Regions from separate parts of the Bacillus paralicheniformis genome, predicted to be linked through region 1. Evidence: riboswitches for the same ligand, from Rfam matches in the RefSeq annotation. Region 1 holds a riboswitch; the other holds the start of a gene.
What was found. A riboswitch is a leader RNA that binds a small molecule or an ion and turns the genes downstream of it on or off. The one in region 1 is predicted to bind S-adenosylmethionine.

Region 1 (8,119 bases):
TCCCCATTATAGGTGAGGCGGACGGTGTCCCCCGCTTTTAAGCTTGAAGCTTTTTGCTCGTCAACAGGCAGAGCGATCGGAAGCGTCCATACTTCGCCGCTTGACAGTCTCATATTTTCGACAACGGACAGATAGTCTTTCTCTGTCATAAAGCCTTGGATCGGGCTGTACGCTCCGATTCCGATCAGCTCCAAATCTGAAAAAGCCATTAAATCCAGTTCAATTTCCTGTGCGATATGTTGAAAATCGTATGCTTCATTGACGCGGTTAACCAATACACCGCCGTGTGGTGCTAAACTCATAAACTTGTTTCCCCCTACTTTGTGTTTAAATTCCTCCGCCTTGTTCATGGACGGAGCTGTGCTCTTTTTTGACTGCTCTCATCAGGCTGATCGTCCCGACAGATGCCAGAAGGACGCTTGTGACGACGATGAGAGCATAATAGTCTCCTTTTAATAAAAGGCTGACCAGCATATAAGACAAGCTTAATGAAAGGAACGGCGAGACGACCCATACTTTCAGCATCGTTTTGACCACTTGTTTATGAAAGACATTGCCGCCGTTTTTTGCCATTCCCATCCCTATAATAGAAGATGATGTGACTTGCGCAAGCGGAACCGGCAAACCGAAAATCGAACTGATGATGACAAGCCCGGCTCCTGTTCCGGAAAGGATGATCCCCTCTCCTTTTGAAAATTTCGTTATTTTTTTGCCGTTTGTTTCAAGAACGCGCCTGCCCAGTAAAAGGGCGCCCAGCGCGACAAACAGTCCGCCGTAGAGCGTTCCTTCCCCGACTGTCAAAACATGCGCCGCCACCAGAGGTCCGACAGCATTTGCGACATTGTTCATGCCTGCTGAGAAGGCTTCAAAAAACCCGGTGATCAACAGAATGACCGCCAAAACCTTTGCTTTCTTTCCCGAGGCTGGACGTTTGATCGTTTTTTTCATGATGTTTGCCATCGCAAATGTAAAGGTAAAAGCGACGATTGGTACAACGACCCAAAATGAGACGATGACAAGCAAAGATTTCACATATAAAACCTGGTAAGCAACACCTACTCCGACAACAGATCCGACCGTCACTTCACTTGTCGAAAGCGGGATGCCGAGTACATTTGCGATAAAGAGCGACAGTGCCGCCGAGCCGATAATAATGCAGACGATTTCAAGCGAAATCACCCGTTCGGGAATGATGCCTGAGCTGATCGTTTTCACGACGTTTCCTCCGCCGATGACGGCGCCCGAGAGAACGCCTGCTGCACAGATTATTAGTGCGTGAAACTTCTTTTTGACGGCTTCAGATCCATAGGCGATTCCCATTGAAGCAGCTGCACCGCTCGCTCCGATATTCATCGCAAAAAACATGCTAAATAAAATGGCGGCAAGTTCCATGACTCATCTCCTTACTCGTGTAATCCGCATTCTGTTTTAGCCGATCCGTTCCAGCGGCCTGATCGAAGATCATCCATTGTAAAGGCCGGAGAGGTGCACGGAGCGCAGCCGATGCTCGGGTAGCCTTGATCATGAAGCGGATTATACGGGAGATCGTGCTTTGTCACATATCTCCAAATATCCTTCCACGTCCAATGAATGAGCGGACAAACTTTGATAGACTTGAATTTTTCATCTTTGTTCAAAAAATTCGTTTTGCTCCGCCCGGGCGATTGCTCGCGGCGCAGGCCCGACAGCCACGCCGGGTAGCCTGAAAGCGTCTCGCGGAGAGGAATGACCTTCCTCATTTCACAGCAGGAATTCGGAGCGGTCTTCCATAGTTCGTCCCCATATTCTTTCGCCTGCTCTTCGACGGTAAGCTCCGGTGTTTTCATGATAATCTGAAGGCCTGGATATCGTTCTTTGACAGCGTCGATCGTTTCATACGTTTCTTTAAAATGAAATCCCGTATCAAGGAAAACGATGACCGCATCTTTTTTCACCTTATAAATCAAATCGATCAGGACGATTCCCTCAATTCCGAAGCTGCACGCATATACAAGCTGATTTCCGTAATGTCCGTACGCCCATTTCAAGACGGACAGCGCTCCTTTATAAGAGTCATCTTCCTGAAAAGAGATATTTGGTTCTTCCCATGTGCTGTAAGTAAAAATTTTCGGTTCCCCCTTTTTTCGCCAACAAAAAAACGGCTTCCAGCAGAAAAAAACTGTGAAAACCGCCTCTAGTTTGTCTAGTCAGCTATTTCAATCTTATTTTTTCATTTTTTTCGATTTGAATGACTTTGCCGTCCTGAACAACGAATGTGATCGATCCGTAATTCATGTCTTTCAGCATGTCTTTCATTTTGATGATCACCTTTTCAAGCTGTTCATCTGTCTTCACTTCTAGCTCCTCCTCTGCCCCTAAAAATTAAAATCTTTCTTCCAAATTTGAAAGAAAGACGAGGAACTCCGCTATTCCTTATCTCTCAAAATGAGGGCATTTTGCTGGAAGTAGCACCTTACGCTTCACACGCAGGTTGCCGGGTTTCATCGGACCAGTCCCTCCACCGCTCTTGATAAGTTTGCTTTTGTTATTTTAAAATTTTAGCACAATTCGAACAAAAGTCAACCCGACTTTTTTTATAGGATTAATAAAAAATAAAAATAATCCGATTTTACTATTTTTAAATCTGCAAAAAGACGCAAAAAAAGCCGTTCTCCCATTAGGAGAATACGGCTTTTTTCATTAATCCATCCAAGACTTGCTTTCAGGATCCGCCTTCCATTCTTTCAGTTTGGCGGCATCCTGTTCGCTGATATATCCGCCGGCAAGCGCAGCCTCTGTCAATGTATCGTAATCAGTCAGCGTGCGGTATTCAACGCCCGCTTCGCTGAAGGCGGCGGCAGCTTTAGGAAGCCCGTAAGTGAAAATGGCGGCGACACCGAGCACTTCACATCCCGCCTCTGTGAGAGCGGCTGCCGCTTCAAGGACGCTTCCTCCCGTTGAAATTAAATCTTCAATTACAACGACTTTTTGTCCTTTTACAACAGCGCCTTCAATTTGGTTTCCTTTGCCGTGCGCCTTCGGTTTGCTTCTGACGTAGCACATCGGCAGGCTCAGCCTGTCGGCGGCAAGCGCGGCATGGGGGATTCCCGCAGTTGCCGTACCGGCGATCATTTCGGCTCCGGGAAACTTGTCTTGAATCAGTCCGGCAAGCCCTGAAGCTATATCATCCCTTACTTCCGGATATGAAAGCGTCAAACGATTGTCGCAGTAGATGGGCGACAAGATGCCGCTCGCCCATGTAAACGGCTCGTTCGGGCGCAGGAAAACCGCTTTGATTCTTAATAAATGGTTTGCAATGTCTGTTTTCATGCCTTGGTTCCCTCCCACTCATGTCCTATTCTTCTGTAGGCTGACACAGGATCTTCCGCCTGTGTAATCGAACGGCCGACAACGATCGCCGACACGCCTTTTTCCCTTGCGTAGCCAGGCGTCGCCACCCGGACCTGGTCGTTGTTTTTGTCATCCGCCATGCGAATTCCGGGTGTCACGGTCAGAAAATCTAAAGACGCGGCCCGGTAAATGTGTTCGGCTTCATGGACGGAGCAGACGACACCGTCAAGTCCGCTTTCTTTAGCCAACTTGCTGTAGTGAACAACTGTATCGAGAAGCGGCGTTTCAATCAGCAGCTCTTGCTGAAGCATTACTGAAGACGTGCTTGTCAGCTGGGTCACAGCAATTAATGAAGGGCGTTTTCGGCCTGCCGGAGTCCCCGCTTCAAGGCCTTCAAGCGCCGACTCCATCATTTGCTTTCCGCCTGCTGCGTGCACATTGACAAGGCTGACGCCAAACCCCGCCAGCCTTTTCATCGCCTTGTATACGGTCGTTGGAATGTCGTGGCATTTTAGATCAAGGAAAATGCGGCAGCCGCGCTCCTGTAACTTTTCAAGGATGGCCGGCCCTTCCTGATAAAAAAGCTCCATGCCCACCTTCACGAAAAGCTCTTCTCCATGAAACCGGTCCAAAAACGCATATGTTTCCTGTGCTGATGCAAAATCAAGCGCGATGATGGGCGGCGTATGTTTCATCCTTCCAGCTCCTTCCGATACACTCGTTCAACGAACGGTATCCGTATTTTTCTAAAACGCGCGGCAAATCGGCGATGATTTCGGGACAAACAAACGGATTAACAAAGTTTGCGGTGCCGACGGCGACTGCGCTCGCACCCGCCAGCAAAAACTCAAGCACATCTTCCGCTGACTGGACACCGCCCATGCCGATGATCGGAATGCTGACTTTTTGGCTGACTTCATGCACCATTCTGATGGCCACCGGTTTAACAGCAGGGCCTGATAATCCGCCGGTTTTGTTCGCCAAGATCGGCTTTCCCGTTTTTAAGTCGAGCCGCATCCCGATCAAGGTGTTGATCATCGTCAAACCGTCCGCTCCCGCTTCTTCTATGGCAAGAGCGATGTCGGTAATATTCGCGACATTCGGCGACAGCTTCACATAGACGGGAACGCTCGCAACCTCTTTCACCGCTTTCGTCAGCTCACTGGCCATTTCCGGCTGCGTACCGAAGGCGATCCCTCCCGTTTTCACGTTAGGACAGGAAATATTCAGCTCGAGCGCATGAACATTCGGCGCTTTGCTGATTTCTTCAGCCACTTCAACATAATCGTCGATCTGCGAGCCGGCGACATTGGCGATAATCGGTGTATCGAACTGTTCGAGCCACGGCAATTCGTGTTCCATGACAGCCTCTAAACCCGGATTTTGCAGACCGATGGCATTAAGCATGCCGGCTTGCGTCTCGGCGACGCGCGGCGTCGGATTCCCGAAGCGCGGTTCGCTCGTCGTCGCTTTAATCATGATCGCACCGAGACGTGAAAGATCGTAAAAGTTCGCAAATTCTCTCCCGAATCCGAAGCAGCCTGAAGCCGGCATGATCGGATTTTTCAATTGAAGGCCCGGCAAATTGACTTCGAGCATCATAACAGCACCTCCTGGGCTTTGAAAACAGGACCATCAAGGCATACCTTCACATAAGATGTTTCGCTTTCTTCCGTATGGCAGACACAGGCAAAGCAAGCGCCGATCCCGCATCCCATGCGCTCTTCCATTGACAGATAAACCTCTTTATCCGGATAGCGCTGTTTTAAAGCTTTCAGCATCGGCGTCGGTCCGCAGGCCATTATGCAGTCAAACTGAAGCCCCTCGTTTTCAATGACATCTGTAACAAATCCCTTTGAACCGCGGGTGCCGTCTGCGGTTGCCACATACACACGCCCGAAACGGCTGAATTCCTGTTCGTAAAAGACGTCTTTTGCAGAAGCAAATCCTAACACATGGATCGCGTGCACCCCTCTATTTGTCAGCTGTTTGCTCAGCTCGTAAAGCGGCGGAACACCGATCCCCCCTCCGACAAGAAGAGCCGTTTTCCCCGGTTCAAGCGATTCAGCCGGAAAACCGTTGCCGAGCGGACCAAGGACATCGATCTGATCTCCTTCCTGTTTTAAAGACAGGAGACTCGTGCCTTCCCCATCCTTGCGAAAGATGATGGTCACCTGCCGGGCGGCTCTGTTAATGTCGGCGATGCTGATCGGCCGCCTCAAAAGCGGCGTGAGGGAATCTGAGACCTTGATGTGAAGAAACTGGCCGGGAGCGCCGCAAACTTCGGCAATCTCCCCTTCCAGTACCATTTGATAAATATGATCCGCGATACACTTGTTTGAACGGACTGTCATATACCCTTTTCTCATCTGACGGCCGCCTTTTGCTCAATTCTAATCGCCGGCATATGATCGGCGCGGAAGCTCATGCTTTCAAGCACCCGCAAAATCGCTTCCGCCGTATCAAGGGATGTCAGGCAGGCAACGCCGTTTTCAACGGATTCGCGTCTGATTCTGAAGCCGTCCCTTGCCGGCTGCTTCCCTTTTGTCAGCGTATTGACGACGAACTGCGCTTCCCCGTTTCGAATGACATCAAGGAGATTTGTGCCTTCTTCGCCGATTTTCCCGACGGTTTTAACAGGTACGGATGCGTCTCTTAAATAGCCGGCCGTTCCTTCCGTAGCCAATATTTTATAGCCGATCGCATGGAACCGCTTGGCGATCAATAGACCTTCCTCTTTATCTTTATCAGCAACTGTCAGGAGAACAGAGCCGTAATTCGGAATTTGGATGCCTGAAGCGATCAGTCCTTTGTACAGCGCTTTTTCCAAAGTGCTGTCTTTGCCCATGACTTCCCCGGTCGATTTCATTTCCGGTCCGAGCGTGATATCCACTCTCCTCAGCTTTGCAAACGAGAAGACCGGCACTTTCACATATACGCCTTCCTGCTCTTTTTGAAGGCCTTCAGCATAGCTCATATCGGCAAGCTTCCCGCCGAGAATCACTTTTGTTGCGAGATTGGCCATCGGAATGCCGGTGATTTTGCTGAGAAACGGCACCGTGCGGCTCGATCTCGGGTTGACTTCAAGGACGTAAACCTCATCTTTTGAAAGGACAAACTGAATGTTGAGCAGGCCGACGATGTTTAAGCCTTTTGCAAGCTTAATCGTGTATGCTTCAATCTTTTTCTTGATGTCCTCTGAAAGGGATTGCGGCGGGTAAACGGCAATCGAATCCCCCGAGTGGACGCCGGCCCGTTCAATGTGCTCCATAATCCCCGGAATGACGACCGTTTCACCGTCAGAAATCGCATCCACTTCAATTTCCTTTCCGGTCAAATATTTATCGATCAAGACAGGGTGCTGCGGATTGATTTTCACTGCATTCTTCATATAATGGAGAAGCTCTGTTTCATGGTAGACGATCTCCATCGCACGCCCCCCAAGTACATACGATGGGCGGACAAGCACCGGATAGCCGATGTTGGCTGCGATTTCAACAGCGCCTTCCACAGATGTCGCCGTTTTTCCGAGCGGCTGAGGCACATGCAGCGTTTCAAGCGTCTGTTCGAACTTGTCGCGGTCCTCGGCGCGGTCCAAATCCTCAAGGGATGTTCCAAGAATGGCGACGCCCCGCTCCGCGAGCTCGTCGGCAAGGTTGATCGCAGTCTGTCCGCCAAACTGAACGACGACGCCTTTCGGCTGCTCCAAATCGATGATATGCATGACATCTTCAACAGTAAGCGGCTCAAAGTAGAGCTTGTCGGAGATGCTGAAATCCGTTGAAACCGTCTCAGGATTGTTGTTAATAATGATTGCTTCATAGCCGGCTTCTTTGATCGCCCAAACCGAATGCACAGTCGCATAATCGAATTCGACCCCCTGGCCGATCCGGATCGGGCCGGAGCCAAGAACGATAACGCTGTTTTTGTCTGTTCTGACCGATTCGTTTTCCTCTTCATATGTGCTGTAGAAATAAGGTGTCTCCGATTCAAATTCGGCCGCACATGTATCAACCATTTTATAAACAGGCGTGATGCCTGTTTCTTTTCTAAGATCATAAAGCTTTCTTTCAGGCATCTCCCAGAGAAGGCTGATGAAGCGGTCTGAAAAACCGAGCTCTTTCGCTTCTTTCAAAAGACCTAGGTCGCCGCGCCCGGCTTTCAGCTTTTCTTCAAAGCGAATGATTCCCTCAAGCTTGTGCAGGAAGAACAGGTCAATTGCCGAAAATTCGTGGAGATCGCTGACCGTGTATCCTCTTCTAAACGCTTCGGCCAAGTAAAAGAGACGTTCGTCTCCCGCTTTTTTAATCCGTTTTTCAAGCACTTCATTCGAGATCTCACCAGCATCTTTCAGCTCCAGGTGATAGACATCCGCTTCAAGAGAACGGACCGCTTTCAGGAGAGATTCCTCCCACGTTCTTCCGATCGCCATCACTTCGCCTGTCGCTTTCATCTGCGTGCCGAGCTTGCGGTTTGCCGATTCGAATTTATCAAACGGCCAGCGCGGTATTTTTGAAACGACATAGTCGAGTGCAGGTTCGAAAGACGCGTACGTTTTTCCTGTCACAGGATTCATCATTTCGTCAAGAGACAAACCGACGGCAATTTTAGCGGCAAGCTTTGCGATCGGATAGCCCGTCGCTTTTGAGGCAAGCGCTGATGAACGGCTGACCCGCGGGTTTACCTCGATGATGTAGTACTGAAAGCTGTCCGGGTCAAGCGCCAGCTGAACATTACAGCCGCCTTCGATTTCAAGCGCGCGGATGATTTTCAGCGATACATTGCGAAG
Region 2 (8,119 bases), 210 kb from region 1:
CAAAAAGACCGGGAAGAAAACAAACGTGCGGGACAGGCTGAGCGTGTTGCTGATCAAGTCGATATATCCGACAAGAACGGCGATCGCAAAGCTTGCGGCAAACGCCCATTTCGCCGGCAGTTTTGTGAATGGGAACAACAGGATATTCCAAAAGAACAAGCTCAGCAAAAACCAAAGCGACCATTGCGGTTCAATCGGATTTGCGGCCGTTAAGCTTTGATCATCGATAAAGGAATAAAACAGCGTATAGATTCCCTGGAAAATCAAATAAGGAACAATCAGCTTCCAGGCGATTTTTTTGACATAGCCGTGGCGGTTGAACCCTTTTGCAAAATAGCCTGATATGAGAATAAAAGCAGGCATATGAAACGTGTAAATAAATTTATAAATATGAAGCAGAGCATCATTATCATGAATATAGGACCTGATTATATGTCCGAATACGACGAGAAAAATTAATAGGAATTTTGCATTGTCGAAATAGCTGTCGCGCGAAGTCGCCATAACATCACCCTTTCACAAACATTTTCAGGAGACGCCGGTGCGGGAAGCGTCTGAACCCCGGAACATTCTTTCCGGAATGACGTCTTCCACCAGTCTGGCCTCATTTTAAAATTTTAAAATAGAAAGCATGTGTTTTCCTATGCATTAAGTCTTATTGTTAGGTCGATGTAATTGAACAGTAAGGAACTTTTATATCGTCATCTTCCTGTAAAATAGGCGGAAAGGTTGTAAAAGTTCGAAACAAATGAAGGAAGATTTTCCGGTTTGTAGAATAATTGGAGGACAGGTTTTCAAGAAGGAGTGTAATAAATGGAGGAAACTCTTGATTTAAATGAATCCTTAAATCTGCAAAACCAGCTGAACAGACTGAAGAAAGAGAACGCCAAGCTGAAAGCGGATTTGTATCAGTATGAGCTGCTGTTTAACGGGACGCTGGACGCTATTTTTATATTGGATAAACAGATGAACATCATCCAGGCGAATGATGCCGCCTGCAAAATTCTGCAAAGCCAAAAAAAGAATTTGCTGGACCGGTCGGCGCTCGACTTCCTGCACGCCGTCCCGCCGGATGAACTGAACCAGAGCATTCAACGCTTTTTGGAGCGGGGATATGCGAAAAAAGAAGTGGCCATCAGGCTTGACAACGGATCTGTCAAATATATCGAGTTTACTGCAAGCAAAGGAATCGGTGAAGACTGCTATTTTGTCGTCATGAGGGACATTTCATCGAAAAAAATATTGGAGCGGGAGCGCACCATTAATGAAAAGCTGTTTAAAGATTTGTTTCACCGCGCGGTTGAAGGAATCGTCATCTTTGATAAACAAGGCTGTTTCATCGATGCGAACCATTCGTTTTGCCAGAGCTTCGAAATTGAAAAAACAGAGCTTTCAAAACTGAAGCTGTCTCAATTCGTATCCCCTGAAAACAAGGGGCGGCTCGATAAAATCTGGAATGCTCTTTTCAGAAGAGGGAAAGCAAAAGGGGAGCTTCCTGTCCGGCTCAGATCAGGAGAAGACCGGCTGTTTGAGCTTACGATAACCTCGAACATTTTAAACGGCTTTTACATGTCGATTATGAGGGATATTACCGAGAAGCGCTCGATGGAAAAACAGCTGTTTAAAAGCGAAGAACGCTTTAGAGAAGTCTTTGAAAATGCGATGGATGCCATTATACTGATGAATAACGACGGCCGCATCGTCAAAGCGAACCAGTCGGCCTGCAAAATCTTCGAACTGCCGATGGAACAGCTTCTCAACAAGAAGATGACCGATTTTATTGATCAAACCGACCAGAGGTACCATGCCATTCAAAAGCAGTATGATCAAAAAGGGGAAATCCGGGCGGAACTGCTGTTTCGTATGGCAAACGGACAATATAAAGAGCTTGAGTTCACGTCAAAACGGATCATGTTCGACAGCCAGGACCTAACCATTTTAAGAAATGTCAGCGACAGAAAACGAATGGAACAAGAATTGCGGGAAAGCGAATTGAAGTTCAGAAAAGTATTCAACGGATCAATGGACGGAATCGTTCTTTTCAACAACCAGTACGACATTATCGATGCGAACCCCCTTGCCGGAAAAATTCTCAGCACCCCTCTTGAACAGCTGAAAACGTCCAATCTACTTGATGTCATCTCCGGCTATCATATAGAAAACGCAGCTTCTCCCGCTAAAACGATTTCCTTAGAAGAAATGGACAATGACATCCCATTCCTGCTGAGCGACCAAAAACGGATTCTTGAATTTTCATTTAAAAGAAATATCATTCAAAATATGAACTTGGCGATGCTCAGAGACGTGACAGAACGAAAAGAGCTTGAAGAGCGGCTCCGCAAGTCTGATACCCTTCACGTCGTCGGCGAACTCGCAGCCGGAATTGCCCATGAAATCCGCAACCCGATGACGGCGCTAAAAGGATTTATCCAACTGCTGAAAGGCAGCATCCAAAATGAGGATCACGCGCTTTACTTTAATGTCATCACATCAGAACTCAAAAGGATTGAATCGATTATTACGGAGTTTCTCATCCTTGCAAAACCGCAGGCGATTATGTATGAAGAAAAAAATATCGTCAAAATCATGCAGGACACAATGGATTTGCTGCACGCACAGGCAAACCTTGACAACGTTCAGATGCATCTGAAGTGCGAAGGCGGCATTCCGCTGATTTATTGCGAGCCGAATCAGCTGAAACAGGTATTTATCAACATTTTGAAAAATGCGATTGAAGTGATGCCTGACGGAGGCAACGTATATGTGTCGATCAAACCGAAAGGAGACGACCATATCATTATCTCGCTTGCTGACGAAGGAATCGGCATGACAGAAGACAAATTGAAGAGGCTCGGCGAACCTTTTTACACGACAAAAGAACGGGGCACTGGACTCGGGCTCATGGTCAGTTATAAAATTATTGAAGAGCATAATGGAAAAATCGAAGTTGAAAGTGAAGAAGGGAGAGGCACGACATTCCATCTGACTCTCCCGATCAGACAGCATCATGAGGAGGAGGCTTAATCGCATCGTGGGCTTTTATATTGAAATGACCTCGCCTTTTGGACAAGCTTACATTGTCGAGGAAAATCACCACATTACGCATTTGCTATTTGAAAAAGATGAACTAAAACAGCTCCAGCAAGACGGCTTGGAGCTTCGCCGGACCGAAACGGAATTGTTGAAGGAGGCAAAGCGCCAGCTCGAAGAATATTTCAGGGGGGAGCGGAAGACGTTCACCCTTCCTCTCCGCCAGGATGGAACCCCGTTTCAGAAAAAAGTGTGGGAGGCGCTGCAGTTGATCCCGTACGGTGAATCACGGAGCTATTTAGATATCGCGTGCGCCGTCGGGAATCCGAAAGCGGTTCGCGCAATCGGCCAGGCCAATAAAAGAAATGCGCTGCCGATTTTGATCCCGTGCCACCGTGTCATCGGCAAAAATCGTTCTTTAACGGGGTACTCCGGAAATGAAACGGATAAAAAAGCGGTGCTGCTCGACATCGAAAATATTGCGTATAAGGGAAAATAATATACGAGCACGCCGTTTCTTTTTTTCGTCAGCGACATATAATTTTATTAAGTTAAAAATGTTGGTCTTGGTAAAAAAGGAGGACGAATAAGTGAAAACGAACCGCCCGAACAAAATAGCAGGATACGCGGAATTGTTCGTCAAGCTGCACGTGTTGACCGAAGAGCAGAAGAAAGACATCATCAAATCGATTAAAATCCGCTAAAGCGGCCTAAGTAAGGGCTTCAGCGGAAAACAGCGCTTCAATTTCTTCTTCAAACCTGTCTGTGATAATCCCTTTTTCCGTAATGATGCCAGAGATTAAATCGTGCGGCGTGATATCAAAAGCAGGGTTGAACACTGGCACCTCTTGCGGAGCTATTTGCGTTCCGTTTATCAGCCTGACTTCATCCGGATCGCGTTCTTCAATCGGAATGTTGTCGCCACATGAAATCGAAACATCAAAAGTTGACAGGGGAGCGGCGATAAAAAACGGGATTTGAAAGGCTTTGGCGAGGATTGCCAAGCCGTATGTTCCGATTTTATTGGCTGTATCTCCGTTTCTCGCGATCCTGTCCGCTCCGACAATGACGGCTGAAATGTTTTTTTCTTTCATCGTATGGGCAGCCATGCTGTCTGTAATCAGCGTCACGTCAATTCCCCCCTGCATAAGCTCCCACGCCGTCAGGCGCGCCCCTTGCAGGACAGGCCTCGTTTCACAGGCATAAATATGAAGGTCGAGGTCCTTTGTTTTGGCAAGATAAAACGGGGAAAGGGCCGTACCGTACCTGCTTGTCGCAATCGAGCCGGCGTTGCAGATGGTCATGATGCTGTCACCCGATTTGAACAAATGCAGTGCATTCTGTCCGATTTGCCGGCACGTTTCTTCGTCTTCAACCTGGATCTGAATGGCTTCATGGATCAGATTTGTTTTTGCTTCATTGACCGATTTTGCGTCCTCCGCACTTATTACCAGCCGATTGAGAGCCCAGGATAAATTGACGGCTGTCGGCCTTGCCTGATTGAGTTCATCTTTGATTTTTCCGAGTTCCACCAGAAACGCGGAAACGTCAGATGTATTGATGCTTTGTGCGCAAAGGGCGAGTCCGAAGGCGGCTGTAATGCCGATGGCAGGTGCACCCCTCACTTTCAGCGTTTGAATCGCATCATAGACGTCTTCTTTTGTTGTGAGGTGCAGGTATTCCGTCTTTTCGGGAAGCTTTTGCTGGTTCAGAATTTTTACCGATGCTTCTTCCCATTCGACAGAGCGGGGCACCGCAAATTGTTCAGGCATGTCATTCACTCCTTAAGTGCGTTCCGAAACGCTTCAATCAAGTCTTTTGGCGTCCGGAAACCACTGCGTTTTTCTATGAATGCTGCGCCTATTTTAAGGGCGAGCTTTTTTTGGCTGATTCTCCGGGAAAACGGAACGATTGTTTCAAGGTCCGCCACATGGGCAAGGCCGATCGTCCGGCGGATCATTTCGCAGCCGGCAAAGCCTGCTGCGTCTTCAAACGCCTGCTTCAGAACTGATTCAAGGCGTCCTTTCTCATTTTTGCAAGCGTCAAGAGCATCGTTTTCCCATGCTTCGCTGAATGTCCGGCTGAACGTATGCCAGACGGTCTCGACATGGCGGTATAAAGGAGCCCGCCTGTTTTCTTCGCGGGAAAGCGCGTGCAGCAGCAGGTTGGCGATAAACTGTCCAATGTCAAACCCGATCGGGCCGAAAAACGCAAATTCAGGGTCGATGATTTTCGTTTCGGCTTCTTCACTTGCGAAAATGCTGCCTGTATGAAGGTCGCCGTGGATCAGCGTTTCCTCTGCAGACAAAAAGCGCTGTTTCAGTTTTGCCGCTTCAATTTTTAATGCTTCATTGCGCCAAAGATCTTCCGCTTCATCGCGAAGCTCTTCTTCGAAATCGTTTGTCTCATGATCAAAGAAAGGGTCTGTGAACACAAGGCTTTCTGTAATATCGCACAGATCCGGATTCGTAAACTGCTTCACAAGCCGCCCTTTAACTGTTGGGTCAAGTGAATATTCAGACGAGTAAAAATGTGTTTTTCCAAGGAATTCTCCGATGTCTTCCGACAGGTGCGGATAATCCTTCCCGTCAATCAGTCCTTTTCTGGCGATTTCCAAGTGAGAAAGGTCTTCCAATACGGTAACGGCAAGCTCGGTGTCAGAATAGTACACGTTCGGGACAAGGTGCGGGACATGCTCGGCTTGGCGGATCAGCGCACTGCTTTCGATTCTCGCCCTGTCAAGCGACAGCGGCCAGCTTTCGCCGACGACTTTCGCATAAGGCACCGCCTGTTTGATGATCAGCCCTTTTTGCTGCTCTTTGTCATACACGCGGAAGACCAAATTCAAGTTTCCGTCCCCGATCTCCCGGCATGTCAGGGTGCTTTTGCTTGGAAAAAGCCCGAGGCGAACGGCCAGCGCGGCCGCGGAGCTTTCGGTCAAAGTTTCGTATGCTGCGGTTTTCGTTACGGTCATGTGTGATTCCCCCTAAATGTCGTTAACAATAAAAAAGCCTCTTTCTCATCGAGAGAAAGAGGCTGATTTGTCGCGTTCGCCTCTCTTATCTCTCAGAATTCAAAGTCTGATGGAATTAGCACCGTGCCCTAGCGGCGCAGAATTTCGCGCCCCATTTCACAATGGTATTACGGTCGGTTGCTGTTGGGGTCATTAGGCCAGTCCTTCACCCAACTCTCGATAAGAGAAATCAATATAAAATTTTGAAATTTCAGTTCGGTCAGTTGCTGAAAATGTTACCAGCATCTCAGTTTTCTTGTCAACACTTTTTTAATATAAATCTCTGCGAATGTCCTCAAAAACCGGAATTTGCCCCCGCGCTTTTTCAATGTCCCCGAGGTTGATTTCGGTCCTGATGACGGCTTCACCGCTCCCTGCTTCAGCGAGGGTGCGGCCGAGCGGATCAATGATGATGCTGTGACCCGCAAATTCGTTTGCCGGGTCACTTCCCGCTCGGTTGCAGGCTGCGACAAAGCACTGATTTTCAATCGCTCTGGCTTTTAAAAGGCTTTGCCAGTGATCGAGGCGGGCGAGCGGCCATTCCGCCGATACAAAGATGATGCCCGCACCTTCCTTCGTATGTTTTCTGATCCATTCCGGGAAACGGATGTCGTAGCAGATAAACCCCGCAGCCGGGATCCCTTCAAGCTCGAAGCTCCCGTCGCCTGAGCCCGCTGACAAATAGAGGTGTTCGTCCATCAGCTGGAAAAGGTGAGCTTTGCTGTATTCTTTGATCAAATGTCCGTTTTTGTCTGCGATGTACATGATATTGTACACACCGCTTTTTTTCTTAACGGCGACAGAGCCGCAAATGATATGGACACGGTTTGCTTTTGCCGTTTCCTGCAGCCATCTCTTCGTTTGCCTGCCTTCTTCATCTGCGATGGAGCCGAGATTTTTTAAATCATAACCCGTCGTCCACAGCTCGGGAAGGAGAAGAACATCCGCTTTCCGGCTTTCCTGTTCGATCAGCTGCTCCGCTTTTTTAAAATTTTCAGAAGGATTGCCGTATGCGATATCGAATTGCAGACATGAAATTGTCAGCTTCAATCTGGATCACCTCATTTTTTTCTTTACATTTTACATTTAACAATATATGATGATGGACTATCATTTCAAGAATTTTTCAAAAGCGGGTGAATCATATGAAATTTGAGCTTTCAGATGTGCTGAAACAGCTGCCTGAGCAGTTTTTCGCTTCCTTGGTGAAAAAGGTGAATGAAAAAATCGCCGCCGGCCATGATGTGATCAATCTCGGCCAGGGGAATCCCGATCAGCCGACACCTGATCACATCGTTGATACAATGGCGCAAGCCGTTCGCAACCCTGAAAACCATCAGTATTCCTCCTTTCGCGGCAGCCGTTCACTCAAGGAGGCGGCAGCCGCGTTCTATCGAAGGGAATACGGTGTAGAGCTCGATCCCGAACGCGAAGTCGCTGTATTGTTCGGCGGAAAAGCCGGTCTTGTCGAGCTTCCGCAATGTTTGTTAAATCCGGGGGATGCCGTGCTCGTTCCCGATCCAGGCTATCCCGACTACTGGTCGGGCGTTGAGCTGGCAAGAGCGAACATGGCAACGATGCCGCTTACAGCGGGCAATCAGTTTCTGCCTGACTACAGCCGGATTCCGAAGGAAGTGAAAGAAAATGCGAAGCTCATGTATTTAAATTATCCAAACAATCCAACCGGTGCCCAAGCCACGCCTGTTTTTTTCGAAGAGACTGTCCGGTTTGCCAAGTCAAACGGAATTTGCGTCGTCCACGATTTTGCCTACGGTGCGATCGGCTACGACGGCAAGAGGCCTGTCAGCTTTCTCGAAACGGAGGGGGCAAAAGACACAGGAATCGAAATTTACACGCTTTCCAAAACGTATAATATGGCTGGATGGCGGGTCGGGTTTGCAGTTGGCAACGCATCTGTGATCGAAGCGCTGAACCTTTATCAGGACCATATGTATGTCAGCCTTTTTAAAGCGGTCCAAGACGCCGCGGCAGCCGCGCTTCTATCAGACCAAGCGTGTGTCAAGGAGCAAAATGAGCGCTACGAAAAAAGGCGGGATGTATGGATTCGTGCGGTCC

Region 2: another riboswitch for S-adenosylmethionine. It lies ahead of mtnK (S-methyl-5-thioribose kinase); the one in region 1 lies ahead of CP943_RS09000 (YezD family protein).

What each region holds. Positions count from the first base shown of each region.
Region 1 is NZ_CP023665.1:1,752,728-1,760,846, reverse strand. It holds gene sat (sulfate adenylyltransferase) at 1-302, opposite strand, end outside; gene CP943_RS09010 (sulfate permease) at 328-1,392, opposite strand; gene CP943_RS09005 (phosphoadenylyl-sulfate reductase) at 1,404-2,105, opposite strand; gene CP943_RS09000 (YezD family protein) at 2,191-2,307, opposite strand; SAM riboswitch class I at 2,410-2,516, opposite strand; gene pyrE (orotate phosphoribosyltransferase) at 2,680-3,309, opposite strand; gene pyrF (orotidine-5'-phosphate decarboxylase) at 3,306-4,025, opposite strand; gene CP943_RS08985 (dihydroorotate dehydrogenase) at 3,994-4,929, opposite strand; gene CP943_RS08980 (dihydroorotate dehydrogenase electron transfer subunit) at 4,929-5,699, opposite strand; gene carB (carbamoyl-phosphate synthase (glutamine-hydrolyzing) large subunit) at 5,696-8,119, opposite strand, start outside.
Region 2 is NZ_CP023665.1:1,542,684-1,550,802, forward strand. It holds gene CP943_RS07905 (acyltransferase family protein) at 1-504, opposite strand, end outside; gene CP943_RS07910 (PAS domain-containing sensor histidine kinase) at 814-3,024, shown strand; gene CP943_RS07915 (methylated-DNA--[protein]-cysteine S-methyltransferase) at 3,032-3,529, shown strand; gene CP943_RS22655 (hypothetical protein) at 3,621-3,734, shown strand; gene mtnA (S-methyl-5-thioribose-1-phosphate isomerase) at 3,741-4,802, opposite strand; gene mtnK (S-methyl-5-thioribose kinase) at 4,808-6,004, opposite strand; SAM riboswitch class I at 6,087-6,230, opposite strand; gene CP943_RS07930 (carbon-nitrogen family hydrolase) at 6,314-7,093, opposite strand; gene CP943_RS07935 (pyridoxal phosphate-dependent aminotransferase) at 7,189-8,119, shown strand, end outside.